DNA from 3 places in the Paenibacillus sp. FSL H7-0918 genome. Region 3 is predicted to be linked to each of the others. Evidence: riboswitches for the same ligand, from Rfam matches in the RefSeq annotation. Region 3 holds a riboswitch; each other region holds the start of a gene.
What was found. A riboswitch is a leader RNA that binds a small molecule or an ion and turns the genes downstream of it on or off. The one in region 3 is predicted to bind cyclic di-GMP.

Region 1: another riboswitch for cyclic di-GMP. It lies ahead of MHI15_RS04080 (thiamine pyrophosphate-binding protein); the one in region 3 lies ahead of MHI15_RS26565 (DUF6612 family protein).
Region 2: another riboswitch for cyclic di-GMP. It lies ahead of MHI15_RS18180 (glycosyl hydrolase); the one in region 3 lies ahead of MHI15_RS26565 (DUF6612 family protein).

What each region holds. Positions count from the first base shown of each region.
Region 1 covers NZ_JBBOWJ010000001.1:855,500-858,784, forward strand. Annotated here, with positions in the region: gene MHI15_RS04075 (methyl-accepting chemotaxis protein) at 1-1,216, shown strand, start outside; cyclic di-GMP riboswitch class I at 1,391-1,487, shown strand; gene MHI15_RS04080 (thiamine pyrophosphate-binding protein) at 1,643-3,283, shown strand.
Region 2 covers NZ_JBBOWJ010000002.1:935,469-938,753, forward strand. Annotated here, with positions in the region: gene MHI15_RS18180 (glycosyl hydrolase) at 89-1,639, opposite strand; cyclic di-GMP riboswitch class I at 1,652-1,731, opposite strand; gene MHI15_RS18185 (sugar phosphate nucleotidyltransferase) at 1,868-3,241, opposite strand.
Region 3 covers NZ_JBBOWJ010000004.1:357,038-360,322, reverse strand. Annotated here, with positions in the region: gene MHI15_RS26575 (DUF4179 domain-containing protein) at 1-660, opposite strand, end outside; gene MHI15_RS26570 (RNA polymerase sigma factor) at 644-1,162, opposite strand; cyclic di-GMP riboswitch class I at 1,366-1,457, shown strand; gene MHI15_RS26565 (DUF6612 family protein) at 1,575-2,423, shown strand; gene MHI15_RS26560 (NADH-dependent flavin oxidoreductase) at 2,578-3,285, shown strand, end outside.

The DNA of each region.
Region 1 (3,285 bases), on a different contig from region 3:
AATTGTTGCCGGATGTTACCTCGTTGCCGCACTGTTTGCTATTCCTGTCTTAGTTACGTTAATGATTCTAGGTCAATTTCTCGTAGGAATTATACTAGTAGTTGTTCTTGCAGGTCTGACTTTACCTGTTGCTCGCTTCGTGGAGAGAACGCTTACATCATCTTTTGATGATATTGCTAATGTATCTCACAGTATTTCAAAGGGTGATTTCACTAGCAGAGCGGACGAAAATGGTTCAATGGGTGACGTAAGCCGCTCCTTTAACACAATGATTGATAAGCTCAAGAAGATTCTGACCGATGCATCGCAGATCACCCGTCAAGTTATGGATGCAAGCCGCGGAATCGAAGATAAGAACCAGAACCTGAAAATTGTCATGGCACAAGTAGCCTCTTCTTCTACTGAGCTCGCTCTTGGTGCAAATGAAATATCTACGGATATCGCTGATATGACAGAATCCATTAAAGACATTGAGACCAAAGTATCCAATTATACGAACTCCACCAAAGAAATGAACAGACGTTCAATACATACCTTAGAACTTGTTGAGCAAGGGCGCCAATCCGTAGATACACAGGCTGAAGGCATGCGTAAAAACATAGAGGCTACACAAAAAGTGGCTGATACTATTGAAGCTCTCTCACAAAATGCCCGCGGGATTACGATGATCACCAAGACCATCACAGAGATCGCTGAGCAGACCAACCTGCTGTCACTGAATGCCTCCATCGAAGCTGCTCGTGCCGGAGAGCATGGTCGGGGTTTTGCCGTTGTAGCTCAAGAGGTTCGCAAGCTTGCTGAAGAATCTACGGCATCCACAAAAGAAGTATTCGGCTTGGTCCGCAGCATTGAGTCAGATATTAAACAAGCCATCGATAATATTGCCATCAATGAAGAGGTTGTGCAGGTTCAGAATGAAATGATCACTCAATCTGCCCATATTTTCGCACAAATTGTACAAAGCGTGCAGTACATTACCGAGCAAATCTCTTCATTCTCTGCGGAGAGTGATCTTATGCTAGAAAGTGCCTTGAAAATTTCCAGTGCAATTGAGAATATCTCAGCAATCACCGAAGAAACTGCTGCTGGCACGGAAGAGGTATCGGCGGCTATGAATGAACAGATTAATGCCCTGCAGTCTGTTGCAGAAGAAACGGAAAAAATGACCCAGGCCGTATTTAATCTGCAAAAAACCATTCATATCTTTAAATTCTAGTTCAAAACTATCAACTGCCACCTAAGCTGAGTCTTAGGTGGCAGTTTTTTTCGCGAGGCAAAACTTCATCTCTTGGACAAGACTTTCGTCAAATTTCGAGTTTTTTTAGCGGATTATGTTGACAAAAATTAATGAGGAATATATTGTAAAGGAAAATTATTCTTATCAACTATAAATTAATATTGGCAAAATCCTCGAAAGAGGATGACGCAAAACCATGGATCTACAGCCTCATTTTTTCGTTTGAGGCCATGATTGCCAGGTTGCAGAGGAACCAGGACGGCTGAACTATTGTTCAGTCTTAGCGGCGCCTTATGCCACCAACCTGTGCTTACTATAGAGCACAGGTTTTTACTTTTTGAGTATATTGATCTATCGTATCTATTCGGTAGATTAATAACTAATATATATCAAAAAACTTGTGAGGTGTTTCTTTTGAAGACAGTCGCAGATTACATGGCGGAAGCACTACGTAACCTTGGAGTCACCCATTCTTTTGGGATCATTGGCAAATCCATTTGTCCAATAGTTCTAAAGATGGTGGATTACGGTATTGAATTTATTCCCGGCAGACATGAAGCAAGCTCCGGATTCGAAGCAGCAGGGTATGCGCTGAAAACGGGTAACCTAGGCGTAGCATTTGGTACTTCGGGTCCTGGGGGAACTAACCTGCTTACAGCAGCAGCACATGCGAAAGCTAACAACCTACCTGTCCTATTTATTACCGGCCACCAATCCATTACAGAGCTTGGAATTCCTCAATGTCAGGACTCCACCTCTTTTCTGGCTGATTTAGCTGATATGTTCAGACCTGCCACCTTGTTCAGTAAATTGGTTGAACGTGGGGATCACTTTGGTACTATTTTTAATCATGCGATTTCTGTGGCCCTGACCAAACGGGGTCCTGTTCATCTTTGTATTCCTTTTGATGTACAAACTGAAGTATTGGAAGAATGCAATATAGTAATCCCAGAAAGAGAGTCTCTAATTAGTCAAGCTAATATCGATAGAGTCATCGATGCTATTCAAGCTGCTAAGAATCCTTTGATTATTGCGGGTAAAGGAATTAACCGCTCCGGAGCACATAAAGAGCTTGTTCAACTCGCAGAAACTTTTAATATTCCTGTAGTAACATCTCCTGGTGGAAAAGGGGCTATAGTCTGGGATCACCCACTCTATCATGGTCCTATTGGCGTTGGCGGTTCGACCCACGGGGACGATTTATTGAATAAAAGCGATTTATTTATAGTGCTTGGATCACGTTTAAGTGATATGACCATCTGTAATCTTAAACGGGAGAATCATCCAGCAACTTTAATTCAATTTGATATTGATCCAACCTTTGTCGGAAAAATACTATTATCCAAAACGATACCGGTCACTGGGGACCTGCGCGATAATTTGGTGCACTGCCTAAATCATATTGACCCAAGCACAATCACCAAACGTGAGGCTTTGGCCGATGCGGATTATTCAGAAGAGCTTCCAACCCTTAAGAATCTTTCCCTTGCTTCGGTAATGAGCACTTTAAGTGATTTGATCCCTTATAATAATTCAATTTTCGTTGATGATGGAAGTCATGGATTCCACGCTGCAAAATGGTACAAGGTTAAGAAACCGGGCAGCTTTGTTTTTGATGCGTATTTTGCTTGCATGGGTAATTCGATCGGCATGGCTATTGGTGCAAAAGTCGCAGCTCCTGAAGAAACTGTCCTCTGCATTACAGGTGATGGTTGTTTCATGATGCTCGGCGCTGAGATTAACACCGCTGTCTGCAAAGATATCCCTGTCATCTTTATCGTGGTCAATAATAAGCAACTAGATATGGCTCTTAAGGGTATGGAGAAAACCACAGGTCGTATCGATGGAACTCTATATGAAGTACCAATGGACGCCGTGAAATTCGCTGAATCTCTAGGTGCTAAAGGCTACAAATGTGAGACTGCGGATGAATTCACAGCTGCAATTAAAGATGCGGTAGCTCTAAACCATGTTGCCGTTATTGAACTACTAACAGACCGTGATGAAGTCCCTCCGACTGCACACCGTACTTTGAACCTAAACTAGGA
Region 2 (3,285 bases), on a different contig from region 3:
CAATCGTCTTCTGACCTAATGAGGACTATAGCTTAGTAGCTCTGCAATAACGCAGAGCCACTAAGGATCGACCTTTAATTTTCATCAATCAGGAGACATCCGGAAGAAAAAGTGCACTTGCTGGAACTGTCTCTTTAGCTTGACTAGCACTTTCCCACATCAAGCGGACTCTCGCATCGCCTTCATTCTCGTAATACTCCACCTTGATATCATATAGCTGGCCAGCCTTCAGCGTTATAATGCCCTTACGCTCAGTACCACTTTGCTTAGTCCAACTATCAATCACGGATTCCCCATTCACCCAGACACGGATACCATCATCTGAGGTAGTGTAAAATGTATATTGCTCATTATATAATGACTTAATTTTACCGCTCCAACGTATGGAGAACCGATCAATCCCGAGGGCGGCATCCGGCGAGCCTTGCCGCCAATTGAAATCGATTATTGCATCAGTTCTGTTAAGAGCTGCTGCTCCCGACAATTGCATGTTGTTGTAATACTCTCCTGCAAGCCCCTTCGCGAGAGGAATTGCTGCCTCCCCCTCTTCTTCGGAAGGTGCCGGCGCTGGTGCGGCGCTAGGTGTCGGTGCCAGACCAGTATTTAATTTATCTCTGGTCAGGGTATAGTTGCTATTCATAAATGTTTTGATTGTGTCTGCACTGTTATTCTCGTAAAGCATTTTTCCCCAGCTCATCATATACGTCCATTTACTTTGCGATTGCTGAAGCTTCTCCAGATTAGGCATTTCACCATTTTCCCCGATCGCAATCGGTTTGCCTGCGGCTAGACTCAATAAGCTGTCATAGTATTTTTGCTGGTAATCATTTTCGTATATATCTGCTGCCAGAATATCTACTTTATCAGCACCTGGATAAGTTAGCGCATAAGGATCTGACCAAACATTGGGAGCATTCGGACTCCATACCCATAACAAATTATTTAATTTATGAACGTTAACAAAACGGTCATACATAATATTCCATAGTTTAGAAAAGTTATTTTTCTTCCCCCACCAGAACCAGTTCCCGTTCATTTCATGATAGGGTCTCCAAAGCACCGGAACGTTGGCATCGCGCAAGCTTTTTAAAGAGACGGCCACCTTATCAAGCTCAGCGATCAGATTGTTATATTGCTTGGTACCCGGTGTAACGTAACTATCGAACTCACTCTGGCTAAGTGTTTTTTTCACATTATCCCAGTCATAAGAGGTGCCCGGCAGGTTAGCATGAAAAGTCATAGCTACGATCCCGCCCGCTTTATTCCAGTTGATGGCGCTGTTCACCACATTTTGACGTTGCCAAGCCATCGTTGCTTCGGACTGGCCACTGATCGCACCCATTTCATAACCGTGAAGAGCCGCATATTGTCCGCTGGTTCCCTTCAGCATATTGTTAATTTCATCTGGACTTTCTAAATAGTCATGTTGACCGGCAATAATACCTTTTCCTGAGATCGAGTAAAAATAGTTAAGCAGCTTTACGGCTTCAGGTGAGGCACCTGGGGTAACTGGCGTTCCAGAATTTGAAGCAGCTATGACAACAGACGGCGAAATTCCAACAGCAAGCGGAAGTGCAGTCAGAAACAGGACGAGTGACAGAAATGCACCAAACAATCGATACGTACGGTAAGCTTTCAAAATAATCTCCCTTTCGGTAGCCAGGCTGCCACTCTTTCGAAGGCCCTATAGCTTTGCGTCCCTACCTTTCGATAGGTTTGCCTTTTCAATTTAAGAGAAATAATCTCTCTTACCGTAAGTATCGACGACAATTAATGATATATTTAGTGTTTTTATGACTTTTTTTGATAATTGAGTCAATTTACCTGTTTCAAGAAATTTTGAATTGGTTAAATAGATAGGTTAGACCTATGAAATGAATTGTTGTAGTTCTATATCATTCCAGTCTAAAGTAATACGTATGTTATCTTCTTCTACTAATTCAGACCCCGTCTGTACCTCTATAAACTCAACATCCGTCAAAGCAAGGATCGCGTGCTTCGTTCCTTCCGGTATACGTACCACGTCCCCAGCCTTCACATTATGTTTTTTCTCATTCAGCACAATACTTGCTTCGCCGCTGACGATTGTCCAAATTTCACTACGCTTGCGATGTAATTGATAGCTGATATTATTCCCCTCGGATATAAAAATCCGTTTGGTCAGCACTTCATTGCCTTCATCATATTTCACATAATCAATAACTTTGTAATGACCCCAACGGCGTTCCTCGTACATCGGTCTTTGTTCAAAGGTCTTCAGCACTTCTTTAATCCGTGGGCTCTCAGCTTTATGGGTAACTAGAATCCCATCCGGGCTAGCCGCAATGATCAGATCCTTCGCACCAATTACCGTAATCGGAATGTCCAGCTCATTAATCAAGCAAGTCCCCTCAGAATCCGCCGTCACAAAACCTTTTCCTACATGCTTGCTGCTCATTTCCTCTGTCAGCGTATTCCACGTTCCAAGATCCTTCCAGAATCCATCATACGGCTGCACCACAATATGTTCTTCTTTCTCCACCACTTCATAATCAAAGCTGATGGAAGACAATAGCTTATACTGCTTCTGCAATTCTTCATATCCTAAAGGCAACCCTTTACGCTGCAAAATATCTAACAAGTACCCTAAGCGGAAGGCAAACACTCCGCAATTCCACAAGGCATTTTGCTCGATGAGCTGTTCTGCTTGTATGCGGTCAGGTTTCTCTTGAAAGTGACTCACCTTCATAAAACCATTTTCCCCCGCCTCTTCGGTGGTAGGAATAATATATCCGTATTTCTCTGAGGCATGTTCAGGAACAACACCCATTAGAGCCAGATTTGCTCCACTTTCCAGCATGGTCCCCTCAAGCATAGCTATGGTATCGAAAAAAGATGCTTCTACATAAGGGTCAACAGGCAATATTGCTACCGTCTCCGCTGGAGAAACACCTGCCACTGAATAAAGATAGGTAGCTGTTAAGGCGATAGCCGGAAAAGTATCCCGACGCTCCGGTTCAACGATAATCGGCACATGACTTCCCAGTTGGCTTTGTATCATTTCTACTTGGCCACGGCCGGTGGCCAGATAAGATGATTCTGCCATCCCTGCTTCCTCCAGCTGTCTCCAGACACGTTGTACCATGGATTCTGGTTCACCTTGAGGGCTTTCAAGTACCTTTAGAAATTGCTTTGAACGTGAGTCGTTGGACAACGGCCATAACCGTTTACCTGAACCGCCTGATAGAAGTACCATTTTCATAGAATGAACCCTCCTTGAATTATGGAAATCGAGCATATTTGAAT
Region 3 (3,285 bases):
TTCGATTTGAATGCTTGGATATTGCTTAACTCCAGTATCGATAGTATCCCCTGCTTGATGATTAGATTGTAAGGGAATATTCTGATCACGGTAAAAAATGAGATTCCGTGCTTCAAACCTGTAGTCCTTTTTATCATCCTTTAATGTATCAGGTGTCTCATATACTCCAATGAGTTTCTGGCTTTCAGGATCGTATTCTAAATAACCGTATACCTTTGCCTTGGCACCGGATTCATTAGTCATGATGTTTTCCTCTGTAGCAAATCCAGTATATTTGGATAGATCAGATTTAGTATCAAGTGATAACAGCATTTTCATTTTTTCTCCATCAGTTACAACACCGTTCAAATTCATTGTTACTCCTGAACTGGAAGTTTGAAGATTATACTGTTGACCGATGCCGTTATTTAATGCATTGCTCACACTTCGACCACCAATTTTATCCCAATTAATCGTCATACTAGCGAATACAGGAATGGCTACAAGTAAGAGGCAAGAGAAGACAATACTGATAGGAATAACCTTTTTATTAGACCTAGGAGTATTCTGGGAGGCATGCAGATTTCTTTGACGTGTATAAGCTTCTTGTTTTATGGCAGTCCACATCAAATCATAATCCGGTCGGGGAATATGTTTATCTTTTTCAATATACAGACTCATTACTATTCAGCTCCTTTAGTTGGGTTCCACCCATTCTATTTAGTATTTTAAGTCCCTTGTTCAGTCTGGATTTTACAGTTCCTTCGGGTATGCTCATAACTTTAGAGATCTCGGGTACAGTCAATTCGTTTATAAAACGAAGGACTACTACCATTCTGATTTTGTCGGAAAGCTGACTGTATAACCCTTGTAATTCTTTTTTAGTTTCCTGTCGATCCAAACGTTTTTCTACAGGGTTTGATTCCTCAGACCTGGATAGTAAATAATTACGTACTTCTTTCATCCACCCCGTCTTACGCCTTTTGATCACACTGTTGCACTCATTCGAAGCAATTCGTAAAATCCAAGCTTTCAAGTTTCTTACCTTCGACTTATCCGCTAAGATAACTTTTACAAATACCTCTTGGGAAATATCCTCCGCATCTGCCTGATTTTTCATTAAGTAGTAACAAAAATAATATACTTGTTCTTTATAGAGCTCGAAAATTTCCCGGTCACTCATTTTGCTGCACCCCCTGTCTTTACTGTTCTCATTAATAAGACTTATAAGCGTATGTAATCGTTCATTTTTCATTTTGATTGTAGTATTTCTTCTGAGTATCATAGCGAATTCGAATGGAAGATAAGTCGTTTACAGGTAATTATAACCATGATAAAATTAGCGGTGGGACATGCGTCCGTAATCTATTAAAACTAATTGAATGTCCGCGTTAAAGGTAAAATCATCGAAAGATGATGACACAAAGCCATGGGTCTAAAGCCTTTCGACAGAAGGAAATGATCGCCAGGCCGCCATAGGGATGTCTTATGAAGCATAAAGGATAGCTCTAAGAATATGTAGTCTATTTTGAGCTCTTTTATTATTTCGACCTATACGGCGTTACATTATCGCAAGGGGCCGAAAGGGGAAGTACATGAACAGTTTTTTCAAAACAATAGGTACTAGTTTGGCAGTAGGTGCTTTATTGCTGTCCGGAACGATCGGATGGATGTCTAATCCAGGAGTAGTGTCAGCAGCTACCTCAACAGTAGTAACCGCGGATCAGATGATCAGCAAAGTAACGGCAGCCTCCAAAGCAATAAAGAATTTCCATCTGGATGTGACCAAAAAACAGGATATTCAAAGCGGCGGGGTGCGTATCAGCAACACCAACACTCTGAAGCTGGATATCAACCGTCTGCCGAATTTTGCCGCAGCAGGCACTGTCGCTAGTAGTCTTTTAGAAACATCGTACAGTCTATATGCCAATGACAAGGAGTTTTACTATCTTGTAGACGGAAGTGAACTGATCGATGAATCTGAAGATGAAGGTTACGACGATGACGGGGAGCCAATCGATCCTGATGCACAATATTGGCTTGGACTGGAGAAAACGGAATGGGATGCCTTTTACTCTAAAGGCCAATACGATCCTGTTTCCATGCTTGATTCGGTCAAAAGTTATAAAAAATCCATGAAAGTCAGCACTGCTGGCGCACAAACAGTCTTACAATTCACGGTAACCGATCCGACAGCAGCTAAGGGGATAATCAAACTCTATGACCAGGAGAACCTCTGGGATGGAGAGACAGTTCAACCCAAAAGCGTAACGTGGAAATTATTCGTCAATACTAAGACCTGGCAAACGGAAAAGCTGATAGTCGATCTGAGTTATGTGCTGGTAAGTGATGGAGCCAAAGATACATACACCACGAAAATCGAAGCTAAATATTCCAAAAATAATAAAGGTGCAGCCATTGTAAAACCGGCCGAACTAGAATAATAAGGACGATTCATAACGAGCGAAAAGCGCTGTTCAGCGGAACAGCGCTTTTTGTTGTATCCAACAGCAGTTCTTTATTAGTTGACAAGAATAAATCATTGCTGTAATTTATATGTATGCGCATGTATATAATAATTTATCTAAATATAATTTAATGAAAGTTGGGAAAAAGATGATAGCACTAGACACAGCATTAACTTTTCGCAGAGGGCTGACATTAAAAAACCGAGTGGTTATGGCTCCAATGACCACGCGAATGAGCTTTTATGACGGTGTAGTAACACAAGATGAATTGAAATACTATTCGCTAAGAACGGGCGAAGTAGGTGCGGTCATCACTGCGGCAGCAAATGTACAAGAGGGTGGAAAAGGATGGGAAGGTGAACTTAGTGTTTCCTCCGATGAATTTATTCCTAGCCTCAGCCGATTAGCATCTACTATTAAACGAAATGGAACAAAGGCTATTTTACAGCTATTCCATGCAGGAAGAATGACAGATTCAAAAATATTGCGTGGCGTACAACCCGTTTCCTCCAGCGCCATTGCTGCCGAACGCCCGAATGCAGAAATTCCAAGAGCATTAACAGAAGATGAAATTTTCGGTGTAATTGAGGATTTTAAAAAAGCGACTCAACGTGCTATTCAAGCTGGATTTGACGGGGTAGAAATTCATGGAGCAAACACATATTTAATCCAACAATTCTTCTCTCCACACTCCAACCGTCGTGAAGATCAATGGGGAGGAAGCTTAGAGAAAAGATTTAATTTCATTAACCAATTAGTGGATGCAGTTATTGCTGTCGTTGACAATTCAAAGGTTAAGGATTTTATTGTCGGGTATCGTTTTTCTCCAGAAGAATAT